Regions from separate parts of the Serratia surfactantfaciens genome, predicted to be linked through region 1. Evidence: predicted binding sites of a transcription regulator. Region 1 holds the regulator's gene; each other region holds the start of a gene.

Region 1 (5,930 bases):
GCGCAAAGGGCTCAAGGATCGCGGTTGTAACCGGGCCATTATCGTCGCGCACAACGCCAACTTCGATCACAGCTTCCTGATGGCCGCGGCAGAACGCGCCGGGCTGAAGCGCAACCCGTTCCATCCGTTCGCCACCTTCGACACCGCGGCGCTGAGCGGCCTGGTGCTGGGCCAAACGGTGCTGGCCAAAGCCTGCATCGCCGCCGGCATGCCGTTCGACAGCAGCCAGGCGCACTCCGCGCTGTACGACACCGAGCAAACCGCCCTGCTGTTTTGTGAGCTGGTTAACCGCTGGAAACGCCTCGGCGGCTGGCCGCTGCCCGCCGCCGATCTCGCCGAATAAAACCAATGAAAAAGGCGGCCCAGTTTGCACTGGCGCCGCCCGTTACGCGATAACCGCAAGCCTGTCGATTAAGACTGCTGGTCTTCCTGCGCTTTATACTTTTCAGCCGTCTCTTTGATCAGCTGCTGGAGCTCGCCGCGCTGATACATTTCGATGATGATATCGCAACCGCCGACCAGCTCACCGTCAACCCACAGCTGCGGGAAAGTCGGCCAGTTGGCGTATTTTGGCAGCTCGGCGCGGATGTCCGGGTTCTGCAGAATATCCACGTAGGCGAAACGCTCGCCGCAGGCGGACAGCGCTTGCACAGCCTGTGCGGAGAAGCCGCAGCTCGGCAGCTTTGGCGAGCCTTTCATGTACAGCAGAATCGGGTTTTCAGCGATCTGGTGCTGAATTTTTTCAATTGTCGTCGTCATTTATTGCTTCCTCAAGCCACATTTCATGGCTACAACATGCATCACGCGCTCTATTGTAGCGGCTGGAACAGTCGCAAGAAAACGCCATCTTTTGCAAGGATATTCACCCGCCGCCGATCGCGTTTCACCGGCCACGTCATTCCGGTCAAAACATACGTTGAGAATAACATTTTTAATCCGACCATTTCACTAATATATTGCGCCGCGACGACGGCGCGGATTAATTATCCCATCCGCCATGGGTTGACGTTTTTTCATACACCAACAGGCTGATTTTAAACCAAAAAAAATGTCATTAACGTTTTCTCACAATATGGATTATTATTTCTGAGTTCTTCGCTGTTTTATATGGCGAAATTCGGGAATACTGTAACTCTTTCGATATCCGTTTCGGGGCCAAGGTTGGTGACGTCGACATGCGTTTAATTCTTACGCTCTTTGCGCTGCTGTTTACGCAGCTCTTCTTCAATTTGGCGCACGCTGCGCCACAGGCGCGTATTGCCGCCGAGCAGCGTAAAAGCCATGCCAATGAAGCGCGGCCCGATGACCGCAGAAAAAAGAAAGCGGATAAAGCCGCCAAGAAAGCCAAAGTGACGGCTCCCGAGAAAAAAACCAAGACCGCCAAGGCCAAAAGCGAGAAAAGCGCGAAAAAGATCGTCAGCGCCAAACCCAAGGCCAAAGCGCAGAAAACCGCCAAGATTAAAGTCACCCCGCCGAAAAAGGGCTACAAAAAAGGCTATGGCCGCCACCGCGAAGCCGGCATGGCCACCGCCAAGCTGGCGCGTGAAGAAAAGCCGTTGAAACTCAGCCCGGCGCACAAGAAACGCTACCAGCACGCCAAACAGACCGCGATGGCCAAGCTGATGGGCCAGATGGGCAAACCTTACCGCTGGGGCGGCAGCTCGCCGCGCACCGGCTTCGACTGCAGCGGCCTCATCTATTACGCCTATAAAGACGTGGTGAAAATCAAGATGCCGCGCACCGCCAACGAGATGTATCACCTGCGTGACGCGGCGCCGATCAAGAAAAGCGAGCTGGAAAGCGGCGATCTGGTGTTCTTCCGCATCAACAACCGCGGCGTGGCGGACCACGTCGGCGTCTACCTCGGCAACGGCAAATTCATCCAGTCGCCACGCACCGGCGAAGAGATCCGCATCAGCCAGCTCGACAACGACTATTGGCAGAACCACTACATCGGCGCACGCCGCGTAGTGACGCCGAAAACCATTCGTTAATTTCCCGCTCTGCGCGGTTGCGGCCCCGGTCGCAACCGCCTGCTCAAGCTATCGCCCATCGCACTTCCCCACGCGCATTTCTCGCTTTTCCTCCTGTTTTTTATGGTGAAAATTGTTAAGATTGAATGACCACAATAAAAAACGGCCCATCCGGTTCCCGCCCCGGCGGGAAGCACATGGCGCTGTAAAGGAGGAAGCAATGTCGTTTGAATTACCTGTATTACCGTATGAGAAAAACGCGCTCGAGCCGCACATCTCCGCCGAAACCCTGGAATACCACTACGGCAAACACCACAACACCTACGTGGTTAACCTGAACAACCTGGTGAAAGGCAGCGAGTTCGAGGGCAAATCGCTCGAAGAGATCATCAAGACCTCTAACGGCGGCGTGTTCAACAACGCCGCGCAGGTGTGGAACCACACCTTCTACTGGCACTGCCTGTCGCCACAGGGCGGCGGTGAACCGCAGGGCGAACTGGCGGCGGCGATCGTCAAGTCCTTCGGCTCTTTCGCTGCGTTCAAAGAGCAGTTCACCGATGCCGCCGTGAAAAACTTCGGCGCCGGCTGGACCTGGCTGGTGAAAAAACCGGACGGCGCGCTGGCGATCGTCAACACCTCTAACGCGGCAACCCCGCTGACCGGTGAAGACAAACCGCTGCTGACCGTTGACGTGTGGGAACACGCGTATTACATCGATTACCGCAATGCGCGTCCAAAATACCTGGAAAACTTCTGGGCGTTGGTCAACTGGACCTTCGCAGCGGAAAACCTGGCGTAAGCACAGGTTTCTGATGTGACGAGGCGCAGCCAGGCTGCGCCTTTTTTAGCGCCGGGGGGAAATCAGTTCAACGCGGCAACGAAGCTGAAAGCGATAATGACCGCCAGCGCGCAAACGGTGGTGAACAGCGACATCTTCAATTCGGTATCCATGACAACTCCTTTAAAATGGGCTTTCCTAAGGATAAAAGGCGTACAATTAGTACGTCAAATCATTTTCCCACAGTTCGCCGATAAAATCTTGTTATCATTTCCCGGTTTATAATATCGATTACCTCTTCCACTTTTGCTCAATATGCGACAAAATTCGCAGTTCACAACTGCGTACCGGCATCCATGCCCCTCCTGATTAAGCGCTGAAGACTTCAACACACTAAAAACTCAGTTTTCGCTTCTCTGGAGAAGGATCTACGTAGGCAAACGATTAACATCACACTTACATGCTGTAAACATGTGAGTTCAGGAGTCATTCCTTACATGGCAACGATTAAAGATGTGGCCAAACGCGCGGGCGTTTCCACCACCACCGTTTCGCACGTCATCAATAAGACTCGTTTCGTCGCCGAAGAGACCAAAGCGGCCGTGTGGGCCGCCATCAAAGAACTGCACTACTCGCCGAGCGCCGTGGCGCGCAGCCTGAAAGTCAATCACACCAAGTCGATCGGCCTGCTGGCCACCTCGAGTGAAGCCCCCTACTTCGCCGAAGTGATCGAAGCGGTGGAAAACAGTTGCTACAGCAAAGGCTACACCCTGATCCTGTGCAACTCGCACAACAACCTGGACAAACAGCGCGCCTACCTGGCGATGCTGGCGCAAAAGCGCGTCGACGGCCTGCTGGTGATGTGTTCCGAATACCCGGATCAGCTGCTGGGCATGCTGGAAGACTACCGTAACATCCCGATGGTGGTGATGGACTGGGGTGCGGCGCGCGGCGACTTCACCGACACCATCATCGATAACGCCTTCGAAGGCGGCTATCTCGCCGGCCGTTATCTGATCGAACGCGGCCACCGCGATATCGGCGCCATCCCGGGCCAGCTGTCGCGCAACACCGGCGGCGGCCGCCATCAGGGCTTTATGAAAGCGCTGCAGGAAGCGCAGATCGACATTCGCGAAGAGTGGATCGTACAGGGCGACTTCGAGCCGGAATCCGGTTACAAGGCGATGCACCAGATCCTGTCGCAAAAACAGCGGCCGACCGCAGTATTCTGCGGCGGTGACATCATGGCGATGGGCGCCATCTGCGCCGCCGACGAGCTGGGGCTGCGGGTGCCGCAGGATATTTCCGTAATCGGCTACGACAACGTGCGCAACGCCCGCTACTTCACCCCGGCGCTGACCACCATTCATCAGCCGAAAGAACGCCTGGGCGAAATGGCCTTCACCATGCTGCTGGATCGCATCATCAGCAAGCGCGAAGAGTCGCAGGTGATCGAAGTGCATCCGAAGCTGATCGAACGCCGCTCGGTCGCCGATGGCCCGTTCATCGACTACCGCCGCTAATCCCCTGAGCCGGAAGCCTGCACGGCTTCCGGCGCCGCCTCGCTCAGCCACTCCTGATTCAGCGTCTCCCCATCGCCCAGATACGCCAGTAGCCAACTCATCGCCGGTGACGGTTTATCCTGCTGCCAGGTCAGGCAGCAAGGGCTGGCGGGAAACGGCTGCTGCAGCTGCAACGCCTTCAGCTCACCGCGCTGCACCAGCGGCAGCGCCCGATGTGCCGGCATCATGCCGACGCACAGCCCGGCGCACAAACAGTCGAGCGCCGACGTCCAGTCCGGCACCACCAGCCGCCGCTGGTTATCCAGCGTCCAGGTGACGCGCTTGGGCAAATTGCGCGAGGTGTCCTCCAGACAAAGCGAAGGGTACGGCCGCAACTGATCGTCATGCAGCGGCCCCGCCAGCTGCGCCAGCGGGTGTTGCGGGCTGACTACGCACAGCCAGTTCATATAGCCCATGTCGCGGAAGGCAAAACCGCCGCCGACCGGCACCGCACGCGTGGCGCCGATCGCCATGTCCGCCCTGCCGTCCGCCAGCGCATCCCAGACGCCGTTGAACACCTCGGGTTGCAGCATCAACTCGACGTCGGGGAAATGGCGGTAGAAATCCAGCACCAGCTGGCGGCTGCGCTGCGGTTTGACGATGATATCCACCGCGATATTCAGCTGACCGCGCCAACCGTTGGCCACCTGCTGACAGTGCCGGCGGGTGTCGAGCATTTTTTTGATAACAGCTCGCGCATCCTTGATAAACAACGCACCGGCCGGCGTCAGCTCCACATCGCGGTGACGCCGCTCAAACAGCGGCACCGCCAGCCATTGCTCCAGCTGCCGCACGGTATAACTCACCGCCGACGGCACCCGGTGCAGCTCCTGCGCCGCCGCGCTGAAACTGCCGGTGCGCGCTACCGCGTCGACGACTTCAAGTGAATATTCAGACCACATCGCTTTGCCTTCAATTTTTTTAACAGCACTTTGCAAATATTACCGTTTCACAAGCAGAGATCCAGCCGGATACACTGGCCGGCGCTAAAAACCTGCGATACTAAAATATTAACGAGAAATACCATGCGAAATTCTTTTGGCTTTATGTTCTACCTCGCCGGCCTGAGCATGTTGGGTTATCTGGCGACCGATATGTATCTGCCTGCCTTCGGCGCCATGCGCGAAGAACTGCAAATCTCCGCCGGCGCCGTGAGCGCCAGCCTGAGCATCTTCCTGGCCGGCTTCGCCTTCGCGCAGCTGCTGTGGGGGCCGCTCTCCGATCGCCTGGGGCGTAAACCGGTATTATTGATTGGCCTGACGCTGTTCGCCCTCGGCTGCCTCGGCATGCTGTGGGTGGAAAACGCCCTGCAGCTGTGGATCCTGCGCTTTATTCAGGCGGTCGGCGTCTGTTCCGCCACCGCCATCTGGCAAGCGCTGGTGGTCGACCGTTATCGTGAAGGTCAGGCCAATCGCGTGTTCGCCACCATAATGCCGCTGGTGGCGCTGTCACCGGCGTTGGCCCCGCTGCTTGGCGCCTGGCTGCTGAACCACGCCAGCTGGCGGGCGATCTTCGCCGCGCTGTTGGTGATCACCGCGCTGCTGCTGCTGCCGACGTTGATGCTCAAAGAGCGCGCCAAAACGCAACCCGCCGCCGACGCGCCGAAAAACGGCGTCA
Region 2 (5,930 bases), 1.9 Mb from region 1:
GGAAAGCGATGCGGCGCAGACCTATGAACAGCAAAGCATTCACTTCGACGATCAGGTGGATGTGGTGTTCGAGCTGCAGCGCAACGCCGCGCAGTAAAGGTGTGGTATTGAAGAAAAGGTTCGCTGCGGCGAACCTTTTTTCGTTTTAATCCTGGCGCAGCACCTGGTGACCGTGTTCCAGCAACGCATCGGTCACTTTACGCATCATGCGGCTTTCCGGCGCGAAGCGGTGCCAGTACAGCATGCGGCGCTGGTACAGCCCCGGCGTCAGGTCGATCAGTTCACCGGATTCCAGCTCCTTTTCGATCTGCAGATGCGGGATCATACAGCAGGTGGTGCCCTGGCGTGCCAGCTGCACGAAGGCTTCCGATGAGTTCACGATGTGGCAGGGCACGCTGCCCGGCGACAGATCGAAGTTCTGCTGCAGGAACGCCTGGTGCATGTCGTCGAGATGGTCGAAGGCCACCGCCGGTGCTTTCAGCAGCGCGGAACGGGTGACGCCGTTGGGGAAGTAGCGCTCGGCGAAGCCGCTGGAGGCCACGAACAGGTAGTCCAGCGCCCCCAGCCGATCCACCAGGCAGCTCGGCAGCGGCTGCGGCTGAATACTCACCGCCCCCACCACTTCACCGCGGCGCAACCGCTCCTGGGTACGGGTTTCATCTTCCACCTGCAGATTCAGACGAATGGGGGAGTCCGCCAGCACCGGTTTCAGCGCCGGCAGCAGCCAGGTCGCCAGACTGTCGGCGTTGACCGCCAGCGACAGCAGCAGCGGCGTATCGACGCCGGTGTCGTTGCCAAGCCACTCTTCTTCCAGCAGCTCCACCTGATGCAGCAACGCCAGCAGCTTTTGCCCTTGTTCGGTCGGGCGCGGCGGCACGGTACGGACCAATAGCGGCTGGCCGAACAGGTTTTCCAGCTGTTTGATGCGTTGGGATACCGCCGATTGCGTGATGCAGAGTTTTTGAGCGGCGCGCTCGAAGCCGCGCTCACGGATCACCGCGTCCAGCGCTTGCAGCGTACGATAGTCTGGGCGTTTCATCGGAAAGATATCCCTTAAATTAGAATGATACCGGCACTATGCCACATTTTGCGCGCGGCGCAGGTGGAAAAATCACGCCACCAACTCGCCGCAAAGCGGGTAAAAATGCGGGATGCGGTAAATAAGTGTGATCCTGCCGGCGTGAAAAACAGCGTTTTACCCTATAATACGCACACGTTTTCGTACAGAGGCAAGGGACATATTATGACGCAGGACGAACTGAAAAAAGCGGTAGGCTGGGCGGCACTGGAATACGTAACGCCGGGCACCATCGTCGGGGTTGGCACCGGCTCGACCGCTTCCCACTTTATTGACGCGCTGGGCTCCATCAAGCACCAGATTGAAGGCGCGGTGTCCAGCTCCGACGCCTCCACCGCCAAGCTGAAAAGCCTCGGCATCCACGTATTCGACAGCAATGAAGTGGACTCGCTCGATATCTACGTGGACGGCGCGGACGAAATCAATGGCCATATGCAGATGATCAAGGGCGGCGGCGCAGCGCTGACGCGCGAGAAGATCATCGCCGCCATCGCCAAGAAATTCATCTGCATCGTCGACGCCAGCAAACAGGTAGACGTGTTGGGCAAGTTCCCGCTGCCGGTGGAAGTGATCCCGATGGCGCGTTCTTACGTGGCGCGCGAGCTGGTGAAACTGGGCGGCCTGCCGGAGTATCGCCAAAACGTGGTGACCGACAACGGCAACGTGATCCTGGACGTGCATAACCTGGTCATCACCGACGCCATCGCGCTGGAGAACAAGATCAACGGCATCGCCGGCGTGGTGACCGTTGGGCTGTTCGCCAACCGCGGCGCGGACGTGGCGCTGGTCGGCACGTCGGAAGGCGTGAAAGTGGTCAAATAAGCCGCCATGGCCTGTGGCCCGGTCATGCCGGGCCGCAAAATTTCTTCGGTTAAAATATCTTTTCTGAAAAGCGGCAAATTTGGTGACTTATGTCACATTGTGAAAACTGACTCCCCAAAGCTTCTGCCGAAAACTTTCCCTATGGCATTTTCTGCCAGAAACCGCCAGGAACGCTGCGCCTTGTCCTGCCGGGCAGGCAATCGTTTGTATTGCCGCCCGCGTTATTTTTGTTATGTTGGATGGGAGCTGTGTCGCAACAGCCGCTTCTGAAGTCTGAACATAGGGTCGGGTAAATGGCAAAAGTATCATTGGAGAAAGACAGGATTAAATTCCTGTTGGTGGAAGGGGTTCATCAGAGCACGGTAGACAATCTGCGTGCCGCCGGTTATACCAACATCGAATACCACAAGGGTGCGTTAGACACCGAATCGCTGAAGGCCTCCATCCGCGATGCGCACTTCGTCGGCATCCGATCGCGCACGCATCTGACCGAAGAGGTCTTCGCCGCCGCAGAAAAGCTGGTGGCGGTGGGCTGCTTCTGTATCGGCACCAACCAGGTTGATCTGAACGCAGCGACCAAGCGCGGTATTCCGGTCTTCAACGCCCCGTTCTCCAATACCCGATCCGTGGCCGAAATGGTGCTGGGCGAGCTGTTGTTGATGCTGCGCGGCATTCCGGCCGCCAACGCCAAGGCGCACCGCGGCGTGTGGCACAAACTGGCCGTGGGCTCTTACGAGGCGCGCGGCAAAAAATTGGGCATCATCGGCTACGGTCATATCGGCACCCAACTGGGCATTCTGGCCGAAGGGCTGGGCATGAAGGTGTTCTTCTACGATATCGAGAACAAGCTGCCGCTGGGTAATGCGCAACAGGTGCGCCATCTGTCCGATCTGCTCAATATGAGCGACGTGGTAACGCTGCACGTGCCGGAAACGCTGGCCACCAAGAATATGATGGGTGCAGAAGAGCTGGCGCTGATGAAACCGGGCGCCATTCTGATCAACGCCTCGCGCGGCACCGTGGTGGATATCCCCGCGCTGTGCGATGCGTTGGCCAGCAATCATCTGGCGGGGGCGGCGATCGACGTCTTCCCGGAAGAACCGGCGACCAACAGCGATCCGTTCAACTCGCCGCTGTGTGAGTTCGACAACGTGCTGCTGACGCCGCACATCGGCGGCTCAACTCAGGAAGCGCAAGAGAACATCGGCGACGAAGTGGCCGGCAAACTGGCGAAGTATTCCGACAACGGGTCGACGCTGTCGGCGGTCAACTTCCCGGAAGTGTCGCTGCCGGCGCATGGCCCGAACGCCAGCCGCCTGCTGCACATTCATGAAAACCGTCCGGGCGTGCTGACGCAGATTAACCAGATCTTCGCCGAAGAGGGAGTTAACATCGCCGCGCAGTACCTGCAAACCGGGCCGGAAATCGGCTACGTGGTGATCGATATCGAAGCGGAAACCGCGCGCGCCGACGCCGCGCTGCAGCGCATGAAGGCCATCGACGGCACCATTCGCGCCCGTCTGCTGTTCTGATTCGGCGGCATGCCGCAATGAAAGAAAAAGGCCGGATGGATTCCGGCCTTTTGCTATTTGGGCTCGCGCCACGCCCAGCTGCAGAGCGGGGTGAGGATCTCCGGCAGCGGGATATCCCAATGCTCGATCGGCAGGCTTTCCACCTGTTGGCAATCATGGGCCAGGCCGATGGGATAGGGGCCGTCGCTCTGCCAGTTTTGCAGGGTGCGATCGTAAAAGCCGCCGCCCATGCCCAGACGCTGGCCGGTATGATCGAACGCCACCAGCGGTGTCAACACCACGTCCAGCTCGCCCAGCGGCAGCACCTGGCGCACATCGAGGTGCGGCTCGAGAATATTGAAGCGGTTGCGCACCAGCGGCGTTTCCGGCGCATAGCGTAGGAACAGCAAGTGCCCCGGGCTGAACGGATGCAGCACCGGCAGGTAAACCCGTTTGCCGAGCGTCCACAAACGCTCGATTAGCGGCCCGGTATCGAGTTCGCCGTCAAACGACAGGAATACCGCGATGCTGTGCGCCGCCTGAATACGGCCGTGTGCGACGAGACGTTCGGTTATCTTTTCTGCGGCAAAGCGTTGCTGGCCCGGCGTAAGTTCGCGCCGACGTTGGCGAATGAGTTGACGAATGGCTTGGCGCTGCTGCGCGAATTGGGGTTGAAAAGGCATCGTATCAGGCTTGCTCAGTGTGGCGTTCAGCACACATAAACCGCTGAGAAGGGGAATCTCCGAGATGCCGTCGCAGGCTGTAACCCTTGAACCCATGGTTCAAGGTGAACGTGCCGTCGCAATCTTAAGGCTTCTCGGCGCACCGAGCGTGCTCACCGATCGCGGAGCAACACATTCTGTTTGTACTAAATATCGGCTCAGGGGACTGGCCCGCTGGCGAACATCTCAGAGAAATTTTGTACTCGTTGCTGAAAACTGTGATTTCAACAACTTAAGTTATTCGAATTGCACATCCTGACGTTCAGAGATGCGACCTTGTTCAAGCAGCGCTTGTTCAATGGTCTGCTGCAGCATCCGTATGCGTTGTTCCATATTGGACGCATAGTCACGGGTTTTCAACCGTTCTTGAGCAAGTTCGTGACAGACGTTCAATGCCGCGATGAAAACCAGTTGCTCAGTATTGGAGACTCTAGTGCGAACTTTTAGATCTTGCAACCGTTGGTTAAGATCGTCCGCCGCCATATTCAACGCATCTTGTTGTTCTGGCGGGCAATTGACTCTTAACGAGCGGCCAAAAATTTGAATATCTACCGGTTGTGCAGACATGCCACCTTCCTGCCTAAATTTCGCGCCAGCCTTGTCCGCCCTGGCCGGGCCGTCAAAGCGGGCGCCACTATATATACCTCGGTACCAAGATACAACCCCTTTTTCAGTACCTGGTTGTAATCTACTGCGGCAGACATCGCCAGTCAAAAAAGGGTTTCAAAATGCGTATTTACCGCACTTTCGTCACCCGCCGGCGCAGTGTGAGACCTGCCACATCACGATTATAACTAGCCACTGAGGTGTCGCGCTTATCTGGTATAGCGACGGACCTTGGTGGTAGCATACCACGAACTTATCCTGCCAACGATGACGAATGCGCATGTCTATACAGAATACATTTCCAAGTTACCAATCTTTGACCGTGGCCCTCAACCAACAGTCGGTGGCGTTGACCGCGGCAGAAATGCACGGCCTGATCAGCGGCCTGCTGTGCGGCGGCAGCCGTGATGCCGGCTGGCAGGCGCTGGTGCACGATCTGACCAATGAAGGCGTCGCCTTCCCGCAGGCGCTCAGCCAACCGTTGCAGCAGCTGTATGAAGCGACGCGTGAAACGCTGGAAGACGACGAATTCCTGTTCCAACTGATGCTGCCCGAAGGGGAGATCGTCAGCGTGTTCGATCGCGCCGACGCGCTGGCCGGTTGGGTCAACCACTTCCTGCTCGGTTTGGGCATGATGCAGCCGAAGCTGGCCCAGGTGAAAGACGAGGTCGGTGAAGCGATCGACGATCTGCGTAACATCGCGCAGCTGGGCTACGACGAAGACGAAGATCAGGAAGAGTTGGAACAGTCGCTGGAAGAAGTGGCGGAGTATGTGCGGGTCGCCGCCATCATGTGCTACGGCGAATTCACTCGTCACAAGCCGACGGCGCCGGAAAATATCAAACCGACGCTGCACTAAACGTTCTATCGCCCCTCCGCCGGCGGTGCGGATGGCATGATTTCAGGAGAAGGTAATGACTCAGCAGGAATTCAACAACCGCCGTCAGGCGCTGTTGGCGAAAATGGCGCCGGCCAGCGCGGCGGTTATTTTCTCTGCGCCGGAAACGACGCGCAGTGCAGATTCAGACTATCCCTACCGGCAGAACAGCGACTTTTGGTACCTGACCGGCTTCAATGAGCCGGAAGCGGTGCTGGTGCTGATCAAAAGCGACGAAACGCACAACCACAGCGTGCTGTTCAACCGGGTGCGCGACCTGACGGCGGAAATCTGGTTTGGCCGCCGTCTGGGGC
Region 3 (5,930 bases), 1.6 Mb from region 1:
GCGCCGCAGAAGCGGCCGTACCTGATCTCGCGCTCCGGCTGCGCCGGCATGCAGCGCTATGTGCAGACCTGGAGCGGCGACAACCGCACCAGCTGGCAGACGCTGCGCTACAACATCCGCATGGGGCTGGGTATGAGCCTGTCCGGGTTGTATAACCTCGGCCACGACGTCGGCGGCTTCTCCGGCGACAAGCCGGACGCGGAGCTGCTGGTGCGCTGGGTGCAAAATGGCGTGATGCATCCGCGTTTCACCATTCATTCCTGGAACGACGACGCCACGGTCAACGAGCCCTGGATGTACCCGAGCGCCACCCCGGCGGTGCGTGAGGCGATCAACCTGCGTTACCGGCTGTTGCCGTATTTCTACACCCTGTTGTGGCAGGCCTGCGCCGACGACGAGCCGATGCTGCGCCCGACCTTCCTCGACCACGAACAGGATGCGCGCACCTTTGGCGAGAACGACGATTTCCTGATCGGCCGCGATCTGCTGGTGGCCAGCGTGGTGGAGCCGGGGCAGCGCCGGCGTTCGGTATATCTGCCGGACAACGGCGAAGGCTGGTACTGCTTCTACAGCTGCCAGTGGTTCGGCGGTGGCCAGACGGTGACGCTGGCGGCGCCGCTGGAGCGGTTGCCGCTGCTGGTGCGCGCCGGGGCGGCGCTGCCGTTGTCGCAGCGGCTGGCGCATGTGGACGTGGCCGCCGACGATCGGCGCGAGCTGCGGCTGTTTCCGCTCAAGGGTTGCGGCGTGAGCAGCGGGCTGTTGTTTGAGGACGACGGCGAAAGCGAAGGTTGGCGGCAGGGCGATGCGCTGTGGCTGCGCTGGGAAATGCGCTGCGACAATCAGCGCATCATGCTGGATATCGCGACGGAAGGGCGTTTTCGCCCGGCCTGGCGCACGCTGACGCTCAGCCTGCCGGAAGGCGAAACGCGCGCGCTGTGGGTGAACGGCGAACCGGGCGAGCGCTTTACGCTGGAGTAGGGGCTATTCGGCCGCGCGTTTCTTGCGCGGCTTTTTGGCGACGGTAATGGTTTTCACCTCGCTTTCCACCCAGCCATCCTGCAGACGGGTTTTCAGCAGTTCGCCGACCTGCGCCTGTTTGGTGGTTTTCAGCAGCTCGCCGCGCGGGGTTTGCGTCACGCTGTAGCCGCGCGCCAGCGTCGCCAGCGGGCTGACGGTCTCCAGCTGGCTGCAGGCCACGCCGAAGCGCTGGCGGTAGGCGTTGAGCTGCCGCTCCATCGCCTGCTGCAGACGGTATTCCTGCTGCTGCACGCGCTGTTGGTAGCGGTGAATGCGGCCCTGCGGCTGCACCTGCGCCAACCGCTGCTGGGCGCGCTCGCTGCGGCGGGCGGCCAGGCGCAGCTGTTGCTGCATGCCGTCTTCCATCCGGCGCTGCAGCTTGAACAGCAGCGTCTGCTGGCGCGCCAGGCGCAGATGCGGATGCTGCTGCTGTAAACGGTGGTGAATGCGGGTGAACTGCTGCTGGCGCTGCGCCAGGTAGTAATCCATCGCCATCTCCAGCCGCTGCTGCTGCGACTGCAGCTGGCGCAACAGCTCGAGCTGATTGCGGCTGACCAGTTCGGCGGCGGCGGATGGGGTCGGCGCGCGCAGGTCGGCAACGAAGTCGGCGATGGTGACGTCGGTTTCATGGCCGACGGCGCTGACGATCGGAATACGGCTGGCGAAGATCGCCCGCGCCACGCGTTCGTCGTTGAAGCTCCACAGATCCTCCAGCGAACCGCCGCCGCGGCCGACGATCAGCACGTCGCATTCGTCGCGGCGGTTGGCGGTCTCGATGGCGCGCACGATCTGCATCGGCGCTTCCGCGCCCTGCACCGAGGTGGGATAGATGACGATCGGCAGCGACGGATCGCGCCGCTGCAATACCTGCAGAATATCGTGCAGCGCCGCGCCGCTGGCTGAGGTGATCACCCCGACGCGTTTGGCCGGGGCGGGCAGCGGCTGCTTGAACTGCTGATCGAACAGCCCTTCGGCGCTCAGGCGCTGTTTCAGCTGCTCGAACTGTTGCTGCAGCAGGCCGTCGCCGGCGGGCTGCATGCTCTCGGCGATCAGCTGATAGTCGCCGCGCGGTTCATACAGCGTGATGCTGGCGCGCACCAATACCTGTTGGCCGTTTTGCGGCCGGAAGGTGACGCGGCGGTTGCTGTTGCGGAACATCGCGCAGCGCACCTGGGCGCGGTCGTCTTTCAGCGTGAAATACCAGTGGCCGGAGGCGGGCTGGGAGAGGTTGGAGATCTCGGCGGAGAGCCAAATCTGCCCCATTTCCATTTCCAGCAGTTGGCGAACCGTCTGATTGAGGCGGCTTACGGTAAAAATGGAAGGCGAAACAGGTAGCGTCATGTGACCCAGATCAAATTTCAAAACAATCACTTAATTGGTCGATACTACATGGCTGAAAAAGGTAATCAAGACTTTTTGTAAGAAAGTGCTGGAGGCAACCGATTCCGCTCTGTATAATGCCGCGGCAATATTTTATCTTTTTCACAGCCCACCCTGGTGAGATATTGCCCATGCTACGTATCGCTAAAGAAGCTCTGACGTTTGACGACGTCCTCCTGGTTCCAGCCCACTCCACGGTTCTGCCTAACACTGCAGAGCTCGGCACCCAACTGACCAAAACCATCCGCCTGAACATCCCTATGCTGTCCGCAGCCATGGATACCGTTACCGAATCCGGCCTGGCCATCGCGCTGGCGCAGGAAGGCGGCCTGGGCTTCATCCACAAAAACATGTCCATCGAGCGTCAGGCTGAAGAAGTCAGCCGCGTGAAGAAACATGAAAGCGGCGTAGTCACCGACCCGCAGACCGTTACCCCGACCACCACGCTGCAGGAAGTGAAAGAGCTGACCGCGCGCAACGGCTTCGCCGGTTACCCGGTCGTTACCGAAGACAACGAGCTGGTCGGCATCATCACCGGCCGCGACGTGCGTTTCGTGACCGATCTGACCCAGCCGGTCACCGCAGTCATGACGCCGAAAGATCGCTTGGTCACCGTGAAAGAAGGTGAAGCACGCGACGTGGTGCTGCAGAAGATGCACGAAAAGCGCGTAGAGAAAGCGCTGGTGGTGGACGACAGCTTCCACCTGCTGGGCATGATCACCGTTAAAGACTTCCAGAAAGCGGAACGTAAGCCGAACGCCTGTAAAGACGAGCACGGCCGTCTGCGCGTAGGCGCGGCGGTTGGCGCCGGCGCCGGCAACGAAGAGCGCGTTGACGCGCTGGTGGCAGCGGGCGTTGACGTTCTGCTGATCGACTCCTCGCACGGCCACTCCGAAGGCGTGTTGCAGCGCATTCGCGAAACCCGCGCCAAATACCCGGATCTGCAGATCGTCGGCGGCAACGTCGCGACCGCAGCGGGCGCCAAAGCGCTGGCTGAAGCCGGTGTGAGCGCGGTGAAAGTCGGTATCGGCCCTGGCTCTATCTGTACTACCCGTATCGTGACCGGCGTGGGCGTGCCGCAGATCACCGCCATCGCCGACGCGGTGGAAGCGCTGGAAGGCACCGGCATCCCGGTTATCGCCGACGGCGGCATCCGCTTCTCCGGCGACATCGCCAAAGCGATCGCCGCGGGCGCATCCTGCGTGATGGTCGGCTCCATGCTGGCGGGTACCGAAGAGTCCCCGGGCGAAATCGAGCTGTATCAGGGCCGCTCGTTCAAATCTTACCGCGGCATGGGCTCGCTGGGCGCGATGTCCAAAGGCTCTTCCGACCGTTACTTCCAGACCGATAACGCCGCCGACAAACTGGTGCCGGAAGGTATCGAAGGCCGCGTGGCCTATAAAGGCATGCTGAAAGCCATCGTGCACCAGCAGATGGGCGGCCTGCGCTCCTGCATGGGCCTGACCGGCTGCGCCACCATCGACGATCTGCGCACCAAGGCGGAGTTCGTGCGCATCAGCGGCGCCGGCATTCAGGAAAGCCACGTGCATGACGTGACCATCACCAAAGAGTCACCGAACTACCGCATGGGCTAATGCCTTAACCTCTCCTGAGTGAGAGGCCGGGGTGGGGCGCCAAGCCCCATCCCGAAACACACATTTTCGCTCTTTTTCTCTTGTTGCTGGAATTCGCCTCAATGACACAAAATATCCATAAGCATCGCATCCTCATACTGGACTTCGGTTCGCAATACACCCAACTGGTCGCCCGCCGTGTGCGCGAAATCGGCGTTTACTGCGAACTGTGGGCCTGGGACGTTAGCGAAGAGCAGATCCGCGAATTCAACCCAAGCGGCATCATCCTGTCCGGCGGCCCGGAAAGCACCACCGAAGCCGGCAGCCCGCGCGCCCCGGACTACGTGTTCAACGCCGGCGTGCCGGTGCTGGGCGTGTGCTACGGCATGCAGACCATGGCGATGCAGCTGGGTGGCCATGTGCAGGGCTCCAACGAACGCGAGTTCGGCTACGCGCAGGTGGAAATCGTCAAAGAGAGCGCGCTGCTGCGCGACATCGAAGACGCCATCAGCCCGGCCGGCAAACCGCTGCTGGACGTGTGGATGAGCCACGGCGACAAAGTGACAGCGATCCCGTCCGACTTCGTGACCATCGCCAGCACCGACACCTGCCCGTTCGCCATTATGGCCAACGAAGAAAAACGCTTCTACGGCGTGCAGTTCCACCCGGAAGTGACCCACACTCGTCAGGGCCAGCGCATGCTGGAGCGTTTCGTACTGGACATCTGCCAGTGTGAAGCCCTGTGGACCCCGGCCACCATCATCGAAGATGCGGTCGAGCGCATCCGCGAGCAGGTGGGTGAAGACCACGTGATCCTCGGCCTGTCCGGCGGCGTTGACTCCTCCGTGACCGCGATGCTGCTGCACCGCGCCATCGGCAAACGCCTGACCTGCGTGTTCGTCGACAACGGCTTGCTGCGCCTGAACGAAGCCAAGCAGGTAATGGAAATGTTCGGTGACCACTTCGGCCTGAACATCGTGCACGTCGAGGCGGAAAACCGCTTCCTGACCGCGCTGGCGGGCGTGGACGAGCCGGAAGCCAAGCGTAAAATCATCGGCCGCGTGTTCGTTGAAGTGTTCGACGAAGAAGCCTGCAAGCAAGAGCAGGTGAAATGGCTGGCACAGGGCACCATCTACCCGGACGTGATCGAATCCGCCGCTTCCGCCACCGGCAAAGCGCACGTGATCAAATCGCACCACAACGTGGGCGGCCTGCCGAAAGAGATGAAGCTGGGCCTGGTCGAGCCGCTGAAAGAGCTGTTCAAAGACGAAGTGCGCAAGATCGGCCTGGAGCTGGGCCTGCCGTACGACATGCTGTTCCGTCACCCGTTCCCGGGCCCGGGTCTGGGTGTGCGCGTGCTGGGCGAAGTGAAGAAAGAGTACTGCGATCTGCTGCGCCGCGCAGACGCCATCTTCATCGAAGAGCTGCACAAAGCCGACCTGTACAACAAAGTCAGCCAGGCGTTCACCGTGTTCCTGCCGGTGCGTTCGGTCGGCGTGATGGGCGACGGCCGCAAATACGACTGGGTCGTTTCCCTGCGTGCGGTAGAAACCATCGACTTCATGACCGCGCATTGGGCGCACCTGCCGTATGACTTCCTCGGCCGCGTCTCCAACCGCATCATCAACGAAGTAAACGGCATCTCCCGCGTGGTGTACGACATCAGCGGCAAGCCGCCGGCGACGATTGAGTGGGAATGATTAATCCCTTCACAGCCTGTTCGTAACTAGGCCGACGTGACTGAAACCCTCTGTTTTTACAGAGGGTTTTTCTTTATATGACCAAATATTTTCTGCTTGATGCCAACCATAAGTAAAGCCGAACATCGTTTGTGGTCTAAATATGGCCTATGTTCAGACCTTGGTATGATTGATAGCGCCAGGGGGCATGAAGAAAGTAGGGACCATCGGTTACGTTAAAAAGAACGGGCCATGCTCGATCTCTCTGAACCTATCTATG

Evidence for each region. Region 1 encodes PurR, which represses purine synthesis genes. Its sites were predicted from a motif close to CANGCAAACGTTTGCNTG; they were not measured.
Region 2: serA (phosphoglycerate dehydrogenase) is a predicted target of PurR. The motif match lies at 2,094-2,111, and genes of this name have one in related genera.
Region 3: guaB (IMP dehydrogenase) is a predicted target of PurR. The motif match lies at 2,450-2,467, and genes of this name have one in related genera.

What each region holds. Positions count from the first base shown of each region.
Region 1 covers NZ_CP016948.1:1,636,611-1,642,540, reverse strand. Annotated here, with positions in the region: gene rnt (ribonuclease T) at 1-343, shown strand, start outside; gene ATE40_RS07865 (Grx4 family monothiol glutaredoxin) at 412-759, opposite strand; gene ATE40_RS07860 (C40 family peptidase) at 1,176-1,994, shown strand; gene sodB (superoxide dismutase [Fe]) at 2,194-2,772, shown strand; gene cydH (cytochrome bd-I oxidase subunit CydH) at 2,835-2,924, opposite strand; gene purR (HTH-type transcriptional repressor PurR) at 3,249-4,274, shown strand; gene punR (DNA-binding transcriptional activator PunR) at 4,271-5,215, opposite strand; gene punC (purine nucleoside transporter PunC) at 5,339-5,930, shown strand, end outside.
Region 2 covers NZ_CP016948.1:3,584,989-3,590,918, reverse strand. Annotated here, with positions in the region: gene ATE40_RS16905 (oxidative stress defense protein) at 1-97, shown strand, start outside; gene ATE40_RS16900 (LysR family transcriptional regulator ArgP) at 146-1,039, opposite strand; gene rpiA (ribose-5-phosphate isomerase RpiA) at 1,244-1,900, shown strand; gene serA (phosphoglycerate dehydrogenase) at 2,194-3,432, shown strand; gene ATE40_RS16885 (5-formyltetrahydrofolate cyclo-ligase) at 3,486-4,094, opposite strand; RNA gene ssrS (6S RNA) at 4,147-4,329, opposite strand; gene zapA (cell division protein ZapA) at 4,371-4,700, opposite strand; gene ATE40_RS16870 (YecA/YgfB family protein) at 5,020-5,598, shown strand; gene pepP (Xaa-Pro aminopeptidase) at 5,654-5,930, shown strand, end outside.
Region 3 covers NZ_CP016948.1:3,215,820-3,221,749, reverse strand. Annotated here, with positions in the region: gene ATE40_RS15165 (glycoside hydrolase family 31 protein) at 1-978, shown strand, start outside; gene xseA (exodeoxyribonuclease VII large subunit) at 982-2,358, opposite strand; gene guaB (IMP dehydrogenase) at 2,529-3,992, shown strand; gene guaA (glutamine-hydrolyzing GMP synthase) at 4,094-5,671, shown strand.